One region of the Aliivibrio sp. S2TY2 genome, then DNA from elsewhere that is predicted to be linked to it. Evidence: predicted binding sites of a transcription regulator. Region 1 holds the regulator's gene; each other region holds the start of a gene.
The links. Region 1 encodes CRP, which controls carbon source genes, mostly activating them, when cyclic AMP is high. Its sites were predicted from a motif close to TGTGANNNNNNTCACA; they were not measured.

Region 2: the regulator CRP is predicted to act here: its motif matches at 1,359-1,374, upstream of PVK63_RS11070 (NupC/NupG family nucleoside CNT transporter).
Region 3: the regulator CRP is predicted to act here: its motif matches at 1,622-1,637, upstream of nagE (N-acetylglucosamine-specific PTS transporter subunit IIBC).
Region 4: the regulator CRP is predicted to act here: its motif matches at 1,842-1,857, upstream of PVK63_RS01920 (NupC/NupG family nucleoside CNT transporter).

What each region holds. Positions count from the first base shown of each region.
Region 1 covers NZ_JARACS010000007.1:55,270-58,487, forward strand. Annotated here, with positions in the region: gene astD (succinylglutamate-semialdehyde dehydrogenase) at 1-23, shown strand, start outside; gene PVK63_RS12280 (DUF1338 domain-containing protein) at 36-830, shown strand; gene crp (cAMP-activated global transcriptional regulator CRP) at 901-1,533, opposite strand; gene PVK63_RS12290 (OsmC family protein) at 1,779-2,180, shown strand; gene hslU (HslU--HslV peptidase ATPase subunit) at 2,255-3,218, opposite strand, start outside.
Region 2 covers NZ_JARACS010000006.1:42,434-45,651, forward strand. Annotated here, with positions in the region: gene PVK63_RS11070 (NupC/NupG family nucleoside CNT transporter) at 1-1,226, opposite strand, end outside; gene PVK63_RS11075 (TatD family hydrolase) at 1,425-2,201, opposite strand; gene PVK63_RS11080 (DUF5363 family protein) at 2,201-2,314, opposite strand; gene prfC (peptide chain release factor 3) at 2,417-3,218, opposite strand, start outside.
Region 3 covers NZ_JARACS010000001.1:53,370-56,587, reverse strand. Annotated here, with positions in the region: gene nagE (N-acetylglucosamine-specific PTS transporter subunit IIBC) at 1-1,483, opposite strand, end outside; gene nagA (N-acetylglucosamine-6-phosphate deacetylase) at 1,884-3,020, shown strand; gene nagC (DNA-binding transcriptional regulator NagC) at 3,022-3,218, shown strand, end outside.
Region 4 covers NZ_JARACS010000001.1:419,924-423,141, forward strand. Annotated here, with positions in the region: gene PVK63_RS01910 (transporter substrate-binding domain-containing protein) at 1-691, shown strand, start outside; gene PVK63_RS01915 (LysR family transcriptional regulator) at 749-1,684, shown strand; gene PVK63_RS01920 (NupC/NupG family nucleoside CNT transporter) at 1,945-3,150, shown strand.

The sequences.
Region 1 (3,218 bases):
TGTCTCCGGGTTTAACTTTATAAGAGGTAATAGGCATGAATAACGTAACGTCTTTATTTTCGTCATTATGGCAAGATTATATTACTCGTTTATCCCCATCGGCAGGAAGGGTTCATCAGTTATTATCTAATGGCGATGAATTGATTAACGATCACATTGCATTACGTACGTTTAATTTGCCTAAGGTTGGCTTGCAAACGTTAGCCGCCCCATTTTTAGCAATAGGGTATAAAGCGTGTGAGACGTATGATTTTGAAGCGAAAAAACTCAAAGCACAGCATTTTGAGCATCCAGATCCTAATGCGCCACTTGTTTTTATTAGTGAGATTTTAGTCGAAGAGTTATCACCTGAGTCCCAGAACATTATTCATGCTTTGGTTGAACAAGTGCCTGCGCATTATTTTGCGACCAGCGATTTTCTTTCAGCGGGCCGCCCTTGGGCGTTAAGTTTTGAGGAATATCAAATCTTAGCAAAAGAGAGTGAGTACGCTTCTTGGCTGGCAGCTCATGGTTATGGTGCTAATCACTTTACGGTTTATATTAATCAGCTTGAAGCGTTTGCTGAAGTGGTTGATGTGAACCAACACTTACGTGATGCTGGTTTTGCAATGAACGAAGTGGGTGGTGAAGTGAAAGGCTCTCCTGAGGTTTACTTAGAACAGTCATCAACCATGGCCGATAAAGTGAAAGTGAGCTTTACTGAGGGTGAGTTTGACATCCCAGGTGGATTTTATGAGTTTGCTAAGCGTTATTCGCTACCTAATGGCAAGATATATACAGGATTTGTCGCGGCATCTGCTGATAAAATTTTTGAAAGCACAGACAGTTAATTCTAAAATTTAGGCATAAAAAAACGCAGCTCAAGGGCTGCGTTTTTATTCGTTTAAGATAAGCGTTAAATTAACGAGTACCGTAAACTACGATTGTTTTACCGTGTGCAGAGATCAAGTTTTGCTCTTCAAGCATCTTCAAGATACGGCCAACAGTTTCACGTGAACAACCTACAATTTGACCGATCTCTTGACGAGTGATCTTAATTTGCATGCCATCTGGGTGAGTCATTGCATCTGGTTGTTTAGCTAGATTCAATAGAGTCTGAGCGATACGGCCTGTAACGTCTAGGAATGCTAAATCACCTACTTTTTGGCTAGTGATTTGTAGACGAGTTGCCATTTGAGCAGAAAGACGCATCAGAATATCTGGGTTTACTTGAATAAGCTGACGGAATTTCTTAAATGAAATTTCAGCCACTTCACAAGGGCTTTTAGCACGAACCCATGCTGAACGTTCTTGACCTTCTTCAAACAAGCCAAGCTCACCGATGAAGTCACCTTGGTTAAGGTAAGAAAGGATCATTTCTTTACCTTCTTCATCTTTGATTAGTACAGCAACAGAACCTTTTACGATGTAGTAAAGTGTCTCAGCTTTTTCACCAGCGTGGATTAAAGTACTTTTTGAAGGGTACTTATGAATGTGACAATGAGATAAGAACCACTCTAATGTTGGGTCTGTCTGAGGTTTACCTAGAACCATACTTTATACTTCCTCTGCGTTTGCCAAGTAGGCGATGTCCATTTTAAAATAACTGAGCCAAATATCAGTTTGGCCTATAGAATATGGTTATCGGAACAAGGCTGCATGTTCGTTGAGATAATTGATAAAATCATACCTTGTTTCGCCGTTGATTTCTTGACTTTGATCGTATGAAATGTGCGACCAAGGGCACAATTTCGTGAAATGGATCACGAGTTTTCTTTTTATGTAGTAAAGAGGCTTTTATGAACGCTGAAGTTAAATGGATTGAGGGATTTACTTTCCTAGGTCAATCTCAATCTGGTCACTCTGTGGTAATGGATGGAAATGGTGGTGAAAAAGCCCCAAGCCCGATGGAAATGGTGTTAATGGCCGCTGGTGGATGCAGTTCTGTTGATGTTGTAGATGGACTTAAATCTGCAAATCAAAAAGTAACAGGCTGTATTGCTAAGTTATCAAGCGCGCGTCGTGAAACTGCGCCAAAGCTGTTTACTCATGTGAATATTCATTTTGAAGTGAGTGGTGATAATCTGGATCCTAGCATTGTTGAGCAAGTTACTGCTGATTCATTACAGAAGTATTGTTCAGTATGTTTAATGCTAGGTGAAGGCATTGATATGACACACTCTTGGGAAATAGTGGCTTAAAATAATGCGTTTCCTAAAGAGAAAGCCTCGCTAATTTTCATTAACGAGGCTTTATTTAGCATAAAGGCTAAAAATTACAGAATGAAGCGACTTAAATCTTCATCTGCGACTAGCTTGCCTAAACGCGAACTTACGTATTCAGCATCAACAACTAAGCTCTCGCCGTGTTTTTCAGAAGCATCGTAAGAGATCTCTTCCATTAGGCGTTCCATCACCGTATGTAAGCGACGAGCACCAATGTTTTCTGTACTTTCGTTTACTTGGAAAGCGGACTCAGCAATACGAGTGATGCCATCTTCAGTAAATTCAACGCTTACATTTTCGGTTGCCAATAGAGCTATGTATTGTTCAGTTAATGACGCGTTTGGTTCCGTTAAGATACGTTTGAAGTCATTTGCTGTTAATGCTTCAAGCTCAACACGGATAGGTAAACGGCCTTGTAACTCAGGGATTAGATCAGACGGTTTTGCCATCTGGAATGCACCCGATGTGATGAATAACATATGATCGGTTTTCACCATACCGTGTTTAGTGCTTACTGTGCTGCCCTCAACTAATGGCAGTAAATCACGTTGCACACCTTCACGAGAAACATCACCTGAATGAGAGTTTGAGCCTTTACAGATCTTGTCTATTTCATCGATAAATACGATACCGTGGTTTTCTACGTTAAAGATGGCTTGTTCTTTTAGTTCTTCAGGATTAACCAGTTTCACGCCTTCTTCTTCTGTTAGTGCTTTAAGGGCATCAACAATTTTCATCTTACGCTTTTTGGTTGTATTACCGCCTGATAGGTTTTGGAACATACCTTGAAGTTGGTTTGTCATCTCTTCCATACCAGGAGGAGCCATGATCTCTACACCAACCTGAGGTGCAGCAACATCCACTTCAATTTCTTTGTCGTCTAGTTTGCCTTCACGCAGTTTTTTACGGAAAGATTGACGGGTACCAGAATCATTATCGCCTTCTTCGTTATTACCCCATGCATCACGCGCTGGTGGTAATAAAATGTCTAGAATTCGGTCTTCTGCTTGCTCT
Region 2 (3,218 bases), on a different contig from region 1:
GCTGACATTAGGTTTGATAATGTACCAGCAGCAACAGCTTTCATACCCATCTTAGCGATGTCATGACGACGTGCTGGTGCAAGGCTACCAAGACCGCCAAGTAGAATCGCTACAGAAGAAAGGTTTGCGAAGCCACATAGTGCGAATGAAATGATTGCTTTCGTTTTCTCAGAAAGAACAATTTCAGCGCCTTCCGCTAGGTACGGTGCAAAGTTTAGGTATGCAACGAATTCGTTAACTACCAGTTTTTGACCAAGGAATGAACCTGCAATTGTCGCTTCTTCCCACGGCACACCGATAAGGAATGCAAGTGGAGCAAAGATGTAACCAAGAATAAGCTCTAGTGTGATTTCTGGCATACCGAACCAACCACCAACGCCACCTAAGATACCGTTGATAAGCGCGATAAGGCCGATGAAAGCAAGAAGCATTGCACCTACGTTTAACGCAAGTTGCATACCTGTTGCAGCACCTGCCGCAGCAGCATCGATTACGTTAGCTGGCTTGTCGTCGCCTTCGTTATCAAGAGCGTCAAGTTGATCAATTGGTGTTTCAGTTTCTGGTTTGATGATTTTAGCAAACAGAAGACCACCAGGTGCAGCCATGAATGATGCTGCGATTAGGTATTCTAGAGGCACGCCCATAGAAGCATAACCAGCAAGTACACCACCAGCAACAGAAGCTAGACCACCACACATTACTGCAAATAGCTCAGATTGAGTCATTTTTGGAACAAACGGACGCACAACTAGAGGCGCTTCAGTTTGACCAACAAAGATGTTAGCTGTAGCAGATAGTGATTCCGCACGAGATGTGCCAAGCGCTTTCTGTAGAGCACCACCTAGGAAGTTAATCACGATTTGCATGATACCTAGGTAGTAAAGAACCGCTGTTAATGAAGCGAAGAATACGATTACAGGAAGTACGCGTAGTGCGAATACGAAACCGCCGCCACCAAATACTTCAAACATTTTACCTGATACTAGGCCACCGAATAAAAACTCGATACCTTGGTTACCATAGTTGATTACGTTCGCAACGGCTTCAGATGCACCGTAAAGTACATCACGACCCACAGGTACATAAAGTACAAATGCGCCTAGGAAGAATTGGATAGCAAATGCACCACCCACAGTACGTAAATTAATTGCTTTGCGGTTATCAGAAAGAAGTACAGCTATACCTAGCAGTACCACGATCCCAACCAAACTCATTAGCAGGCTCATAGTTAAAGTTTTCCCTAAATTTATTGTTGGCGTGTTTCAAATTAGCGGGGGCGATTATACTCATTGAACCACCAATAAAGTAATGCTGTTGTCACATAATCGCGGCTGATACATGCTTTGTTCATTCATAATTGTGATCATTATCACTAAGAGGTTTCTAAATAATCATCAATTACACCTAAAGAAATGACTAATAACTCAAATCCCAAACAAAGAGGTGGTATTTTTATAAACAGTTTCCGAAATCGTTTGCATTGACTCTTTTCTAATCAAAGCTAAGTGTTCGCATACTTTTTGTACTTTATCTGGCGTGTTTTTTTGCCCTTGAAAGCCAAACAATGGCATGTCTGGAGCGTCGGTTTCTAATAAAATTTTATCTAAAGGCAATTGTGAAACCACCATTTTGGTCTTCTTAGCTCTTTCGTAACTGATCACGCCACCGACACCAATATAGAAACCTAATTCAATAAATTGATTCGCCTGCTGCAAACTACCACTAAAACCATGAATAACCCCGCCTCTCTCAGGCCTAATTTCTCTCAACAGCTTTACTACCATATCGTGGCTTTTACGGCTGTGAATAATTAAAGGAAGTTGATGCTTTTTTGCCAATAAACACTGCTGGCGAAAAACAGAGATTTGTATTTCCTTATCACTTTCTTGATGCCAAAAATCTAATCCACATTCACCAATCGCTACACACTTATTATTTTCTTCATCAAGCAACGCAGCTAAACTTTCTAACTCTTTTTCATAGTTTGATATAATAAATAATGGGTGAATGCCTAATGCGTAATAAATACCATCAAACTGTTTGGATAAACCATTCACTTGATTCCAATTTGATTGATTCACACTAGGGACAATGAATGTTGTTACTCCTCTGTCTTTTGCCATTTGTAAATACAAGGCTTCGTTACCTTTAAAAGGTGCAAAATCAAAATGACAGTGTGAATCAATGAATCGGAAAGCCATTACTCTTCTTCTTTTTTATAAGGGACACAACTGCGTTTATTTTCAGGCGTTAACCCTAGCGACTTACACCAATCATCGTATTTCTTAATCCATAACTTAATCAGTTTCAGCACCCTCGCCTTCCTTATCATTAATTACCGTCATTATCTCTATACTATAGATACAAAAACGGAGTCCGTTAAGACTCCGTTTCTATTTATTTGATTGCAACTAGATTAGTGCTCACGAGTCGCTCTGAATTGAACCTCAGGGAAACGCTCAGACGCTAAATTCAAATTAACCATCGTTGGGGCAATGTACGTTAAGTTATTACCACCATCTAACGCTAGGTTACTTTGGTTTTTACGCTGGAAGTCATCCATGATTTTGCCATCAGTACATTCAACCCAACGAGCAGTTGCTACACTGATGCCTTCATAAATAGCTTCAACGTTATATTCAGATTTTAAACGAGATACGACCACATCAAACTGAAGTACACCAACCGCACCAACGATCAAATCATTGTTTTGAAGTGGACGGAATACTTGTACCGCGCCTTCTTCAGAAAGTTGAACAAGACCTTTAAGCAGTTGCTTTTGCTTTAGTGGATCTTTTAGGCGAATACGACGGAACAATTCAGGGGCAAAGTTTGGAATACCTGAGAATTTTAAGCTCTCACCTTGTGTAAACGTATCGCCGATTTGAATGGTACCGTGGTTGTGTAAACCAATGATATCACCCGCATACGCCGTCTCAGCACGAGAACGATCGCCCGCCATGAAAGTTACCGCATCAGAAATGCTGACACTCTTACCTGTACGCACGTGGTTCATTTTCATGCTTTGAGTATAAGTACCCGACACAATACGCATGAAAGCGATACGGTCACGGTGCTTAGGATCCATGTTTGCTTGGATCTTAAATACAAAGCCTGAGAACTTATCTTCTGTTGCTTCAACTGGACGTTCTACTGCTTCACGTGTTTGTGGTGCAGGAGCCCAATCCGTTAAGCCTTCTAGCATGTGGTCAACACCA
Region 3 (3,218 bases), on a different contig from region 1:
ATGCAACTGCTGTTAGGTCTTCAGAAGCTGGGATTTTTTTCATTTCGCCAGCTACGATTTCAGCAAGAGGACCAAGGATAACTTGAACGTTGTTTGAACCAAGTTTAACCACACCCATTGCACCTAGAGCTTTAAGTTGCTTCTCGCTAATTACGCTAGTGTCTTTAAGAGTTAGACGTAAACGAGTGATACAAGCATCGATGTTTTCTAGGTTTTCGTGACCACCTAGAGCTTTAAGGTATTGTTTCGCTAGTTCACCAGTTTCTTTTGAACCACGAACTGAGCTTTCTTCTTCATCGTCATCTTCACGGCCTGGAGTCTTAAGATTAAACTTAACGATTACAGCGCGGAATACGAAGTAGTAAACTGCAAAGAATACGATACCTTGGATAATTAGCATGTACCAATTAACAGCTAGAGGGTTACGAGTAGAAAGAACCATATCTACTAGACCTGCAGAGAAACCGAAACCTGCAATCCACTGCATAGATGCCGCGATGAATACTGAGATACCTGTTAATGCTGCGTGAAGTACGTAAAGCCCTGGAGCTAGGAACATGAATGAGAACTCTAGTGGCTCTGTAACACCCGTAAAGAATGATGCGAAACCAGCAGCAATCATAATACCTGCTACTTTTTCTTTGTTCTCAATTTTAGCTGTATGGTAAATAGCTAATGCTGCACCTGGTAGACCAAACATCATGATTGGGAAGAAACCAGCTTGGTACATACCTGTAACACCTACAGTTGCTGTACCTTCAGCGATAGACTTAGCGCCACCTAGGAAGTTAGGGATATCGTTAATACCAGCAACATCGAACCAGAACACTGAGTTAAGTGCATGGTGAAGACCAACTGGAATTAGTAGACGGTTGAAGAATGCATAGATACCAGCACCAACAGAACCCATACCTTGAATTGATTCACCGAAATGTACTAGGCCACCGTAAATTGAAGGCCAAATGTACATAAGAATAAATGCAATTAAGATACCTGCAAAAGAAGTAAGGATAGGTACAAGACGTTTACCAGAGAAGAATGCAAGTGCTTTATGCAGTTCTACCGTAGAGAAACGGTTGTAGATCTCAGCAGATACGATACCAACTAGGATACCTACAAACTGGTTATTGATTTTGCTAAATGCAGCAGGAACTGCAGAAGGATCAATACCCTGAATTTGAGCTACTGCTCCTGGTGAAAGAAGAGTAGTAACAACTAGGAAACCAACAAAGCCAGAAAGTGCTGCTGCACCGTCTTTATCTTTAGACATACCATAAGCAACACCGACTGCGAACAGTACAGACATGTTGTCGATGATAGCCGCACCAGCTTTAATTAAAAACGCTGCTAGTGCACTGTTGCCACCCCAAGCTACCGGGTCAATCCAGTAACCAATACCCATTAAAATTGCTGCTGCAGGTAATGTAGCAACTGGTACCATCAGTGCTTTACCTACTTTTTGAAAATATCCTAAAATATTCACCTTTAGTTTCCCCCTATAAGGATTTTAGATTTTTTTTGAACAGCGCTGTTTGTTTACTATAAACTTATTTCGCTACTCGTTATAAACAGGGTCAGTGTAAGGGATTAATTTCGCTCCGCAAATTAAAAGCAAGCTAATTGTGATCACTATCACCTGTGGAGGGAATATTTAGGGGTTTTTGCTAGCGAGATCATAAAACTTATTTTATCATTCAAAAGAATAAAACATTAGGAATAAAATTTGGCAAATTAAACGCCAAACTTTGTCATTACTGAACGTAACATTTAGGTAACTTGAGTGTGCCGCTCAGTAAGCAGTTCTATTTTCACTTGCTTAAAAATTTCAACGAAAAAAGTTATTATTTTTTTCGTACTATAAATTATAACCAAAGGATTCAGCTATGTATGCGCTAACAAACTGTAAAGTTTATACTGGTAACGACGTTCTTGTTGACCACTCTGTTATTATCAATGGAACAGAGATCGAAGCCGTTTGTCCAACCACAGAATTGCCTGAAGGTATCGAATTAAAAGATCTTGATGGTGCAATTTTAAGCCCTGGATTTATTGACCTTCAGCTTAATGGCTGCGGCGGTGTAATGCTGAATGATCAAATCACAGCCGAAACCATGCAAATCATGCACGAAGCAAACTTAAAATCAGGTTGTACAAGCTTCCTGCCAACATTAATCACATCCTCTGATGAAGATATGCGCGCATCAATAGAAGCCGCTCGCGAATACCACAACAAATACCAAAACCAATCACTAGGTCTACACCTTGAAGGTCCATACCTAAACGTGATGAAAAAAGGCATTCATAGCGTTGATCATATTCGTCATTCAGACACAGACATGATTCAATTAATGTGTGATAACGCTGATTTAATCGCTAAAGTAACACTGGCACCAGAGCAAAACGACCCTGAGCATATTGAGCGTCTTCATAAAGCAGGTATCGTTGTTTCAATAGGCCACACTAATGCAACTTATGCAGAAGCTCGCCAAGGGTTTGAATCAGGCATCACATTTGCTACACACTTATTTAATGCGATGACACCAATGGTTGGTCGTGAACCTGGTGTTGTCGGCGCTATCTATGATACGCCAGAAGTTTATGCTGGGATCATCGCTGATGGCTTCCATGTTGACTATGCAAACATCCGTATTGCACACAAAATAAAGAAAGAAAAGCTAGTATTAGTGACCGATGCCACAGCTCCTGCAGGTGCTGACATGGAATACTTTATTTTTGTTGGTAAGAAAGTATATTACAAGGATGGTAAATGTGTTGATGAAAATGGCACATTAGGCGGCTCAGCTCTGACTATGATTGAAGCAGTTCAGAATACAGTTGAGCACGTTGGAATCGCTTTAGATGAAGCTTTACGTATGGCAACGTTATACCCAGCTCAAGCAATTGGTGTGGATAATAAACTTGGCCGAATCAAAAAGAACATGGTTGCTAACCTTGCTATCTTTGATCGTGACTTCAATGTAAAAGCGACTGTTGTTAACGGACAATACGAGCAAAGTTAATATGACTGACGGACAAATTGGTAATGTAGATCTTGTAAAACAATTAAACAGTGCGGCTGTTTATCGTTTAATCGACCAAAAAGGCCCGATTTCTCGAATTCAAATCGCTGATGTTAGCCAGCTTGCTCCGGCAAGTGTTACCAAAATAACCCGTCAATTATTAGAGCGCGGCTTAATTAAAGAAGTCGCGCAACAAGC
Region 4 (3,218 bases), on a different contig from region 1:
TACCAATAAAACCTTATGGAAAGCGCTTGGTATATTTTTCTTTGTCGCGATAAGTGTCGGGGCTTTCTATTATTTTCTTGAGCGTAAAAATAATGACAAACTTTACTCTATGCCAACCAAGCGAGGTCGGTTAGCAGAAGCTTTTATTCTCGGGGTACTGTTTATTACCAAAGGGCCTTTCAACTATTTTGAATTTAAAACCTTATCAGCGCGAATAATGACCGTATTGATTGCTATGTTTTCAACCGTTTTCATTGCCAGTATTACCGCGATATTAGCAAGTTCATTAACATTGGAGCAGTTACGGTTTGATGTAAAAGGAGTGAATGATTTATCAAAATTGCAAGTAGGAGCAAAACAAGCAACAACGGCTTCTTTGTTATTGACCGATCACAGTATTGCCCATGAAACCTATCCTAGTATGAGGGCGCTATTAGTCGCTCTAGATAATGGAGAAGTGGATGCTATTGTAGCCGATGATGCGGTGCTGCGTTATATGATTAAACAAGGCAAAGGAAAAGAGATGTTTGCTGATTTAGTCGTATTACCGTATCAACTTGAAAAACAAAATTATGGCCTAGTTTTAGTTGAAAATAGCCCCTATGAAGAGAAGATCAATCGGGCGTTATTGCAGATCCGAGAAACATCAGAATGGCATCAAATACTATTGGAATATTTTACTGAAAATTAATCCTATAATGATACTATCTTCGCCCCAATTTCCCTTTTGCAGTAAAGGACATGATAGATGCACGATCGAGCCAGCCAAATGGTGATATTTTACGCCTTAGCCAAAGCGGGCAGTTTTACTGCGGCAGCAAAGCAAATGGGAGTATCAACGTCTCATGTTAGTAAACAGCTTGGAGTGCTAGAAGCCGATCTTAATGTGAAATTGGTACAAAGAACCACTCGATCAGTAAAAATTACCGATGCAGGTCAGCAGTTTTATCTGTATTGCGAGAAAATGTATCACGCAATGACCGAAGCCAGCGCAATTATGGATGATGAACGAGATGAAGTTGCTGGAGTGCTACGTTTAGGGTTATCTCAATCATTTGGGACTATGCATATTATCCCAGCGATTGATAAGTTACGTCAGCAATATCCCGATCTGCAAGTTGAAGTTCGCTTATTCGATCACCGAGCAGATATGCTTAAAGAAGGTTTAGATTTATGGGTAACAAACTTTGAAGATATCCCAGAAGGATATGTTGCACAACGTTTGGCAGATTCTCGCTTTGTTTTAGCGGCCTCACCGGATTATTTGATTGATAAATCTGTTCCTCATCATCCTCAAGATCTTATAGAGCATAATTGTCTTACCTATCAAAGCCGCTATCGTGATTACAGCAATTGGGATTTCAGTAAGAACAATGAAACGTTATGTGTCAAAGTGTCAGGAAACTATCGTGTCGATTTAGCAGAAGCAGTGCGAGATGCAGCTATCTCAGGTTGGGGAGTGGCTTATTTAGCAAGTTATTTACTAACTAATGAGTTTAGTGAAGGAAAGCTTATTCAATTATTACCAGATTGGAAAGCGAGTCAACAGATGCCAATTTATGCAGCGTATCCAAGCCGTAAGCACTTACCAAGAAAAATTACCGCAGTCATTGAGTTCCTGCGTGAGCATATTGGTCAGCAACCCTATTGGGATAAATCTCTTCTGAAATGGGTTAAATTATAGTTACTGATTAAATTAACATCAAGGTGATGATGTTAATTTAATCAATGAGTTATAGCGACTATTTTTAATGGAAGAAATATATTTTCCATATGGAAATAATCGTCATTCAAGTCGCTTGTCTCGTTTTATAAATCAACCACTTATGTACAGTAAGAAGTGTGATCTAAATCTCATTAACAGCGTGTTATCAATCCCGACTTGCACGCAAACCTTTGCGCATTAGAATGCCTGCTCTATTTTCGATAGCACAGGTTTCTATCATGACATCGCTACTTGGTATTTTTGCCATTTTATTATTCGCTTATTTATGTTCGACAGATCGTCGTAATATCCCTCTAAGAACCGTTTCTTTAGCGTTTGGTTTACAAATCATTTTTGCTTTACTTGTTTTATATGTTCCAGCCGGTAAAGAAGTGCTCAACTCAGTAACTGCAGGCGTTTCAAGCGTAATTGATTATGGCCAACAAGGGATTGCATTTTTATTTGGTGGCTTAGCGACAGGCAAAGTAGGTTTTGTCTTTGCCATTAATGTGCTTGGTATCATAATATTCTTCTCGGCACTTATTTCTGCTCTTTATCACCTTGGTATCATGCCTAGAGTAATTAACTTCATTGGTGGTGGGTTACAGCGTTTATTAGGCACAGGACGCGCAGAATCACTTGCCGCTACAGCAAACATCTTTGTAAGCATGGTAGAAGCTCCTCTTGTTGTAAAACCTTACTTAAAGCACATGAGTGATTCACAGTTCTTTGCTGTAATGACCTGTGGTTTAGCATCAGTGGCTGGCGGTACTATGGTAGGTTACGCATCGCTAGGTGTGGATCTTAACTTCCTTATTTCAGCAGCATTTATGTCAGCACCGGCTGGCCTATTAATGGCAAAAATGATGGTGCCACCGGGTGATGAAGCCAATAACGACGATGAAATTACCTCTGTTGAAATTGACCACGCAACAAACGTATTTGAAGCATTAGCAGATGGGGCAATGTCTGGTTTACGTATTGCAGTAGCAGTAGGTACAACACTATTAGCCTTTGTGAGTGTAATTGCTTTACTTAATGGTTTGCTTGGTCATGTTGGTGATTTCTTTGGTTTAAAACTAAGCTTTGAATTGATCCTTGGTTATTTATTTGCACCAGTAGCTTTCTTGTTAGGTGTGCCATGGAATGAAGCGATTCTTGCTGGTTCATTGATTGGTAATAAGATCGTGGTGAATGAGTTTGTTGCCTTCATTCAATTAATGGAAGTGAAAGACCAACTAAGTCCGCATTCTGTTGCGATTGTTACCTTTGCGTTATGTGGTTTTGCCAATATATCAACCATGGCTATCTTGATTGGTGGTTTAGGGAGCTTGGTTCCGGAGCGTCGTTCATTCATCGCTAAAATGGGATTCAGAGCGATTACTGCAGGCGTATTAGCAAACTTGATGAGTGCGGCGATTGCCGGTGTGATTTTGTCGCTATAGACGATAATAAATTTAGATAGTTAATAGTTAATAGTTAAAAGGTTGCGATGATAAGTCGCAACCTTTTT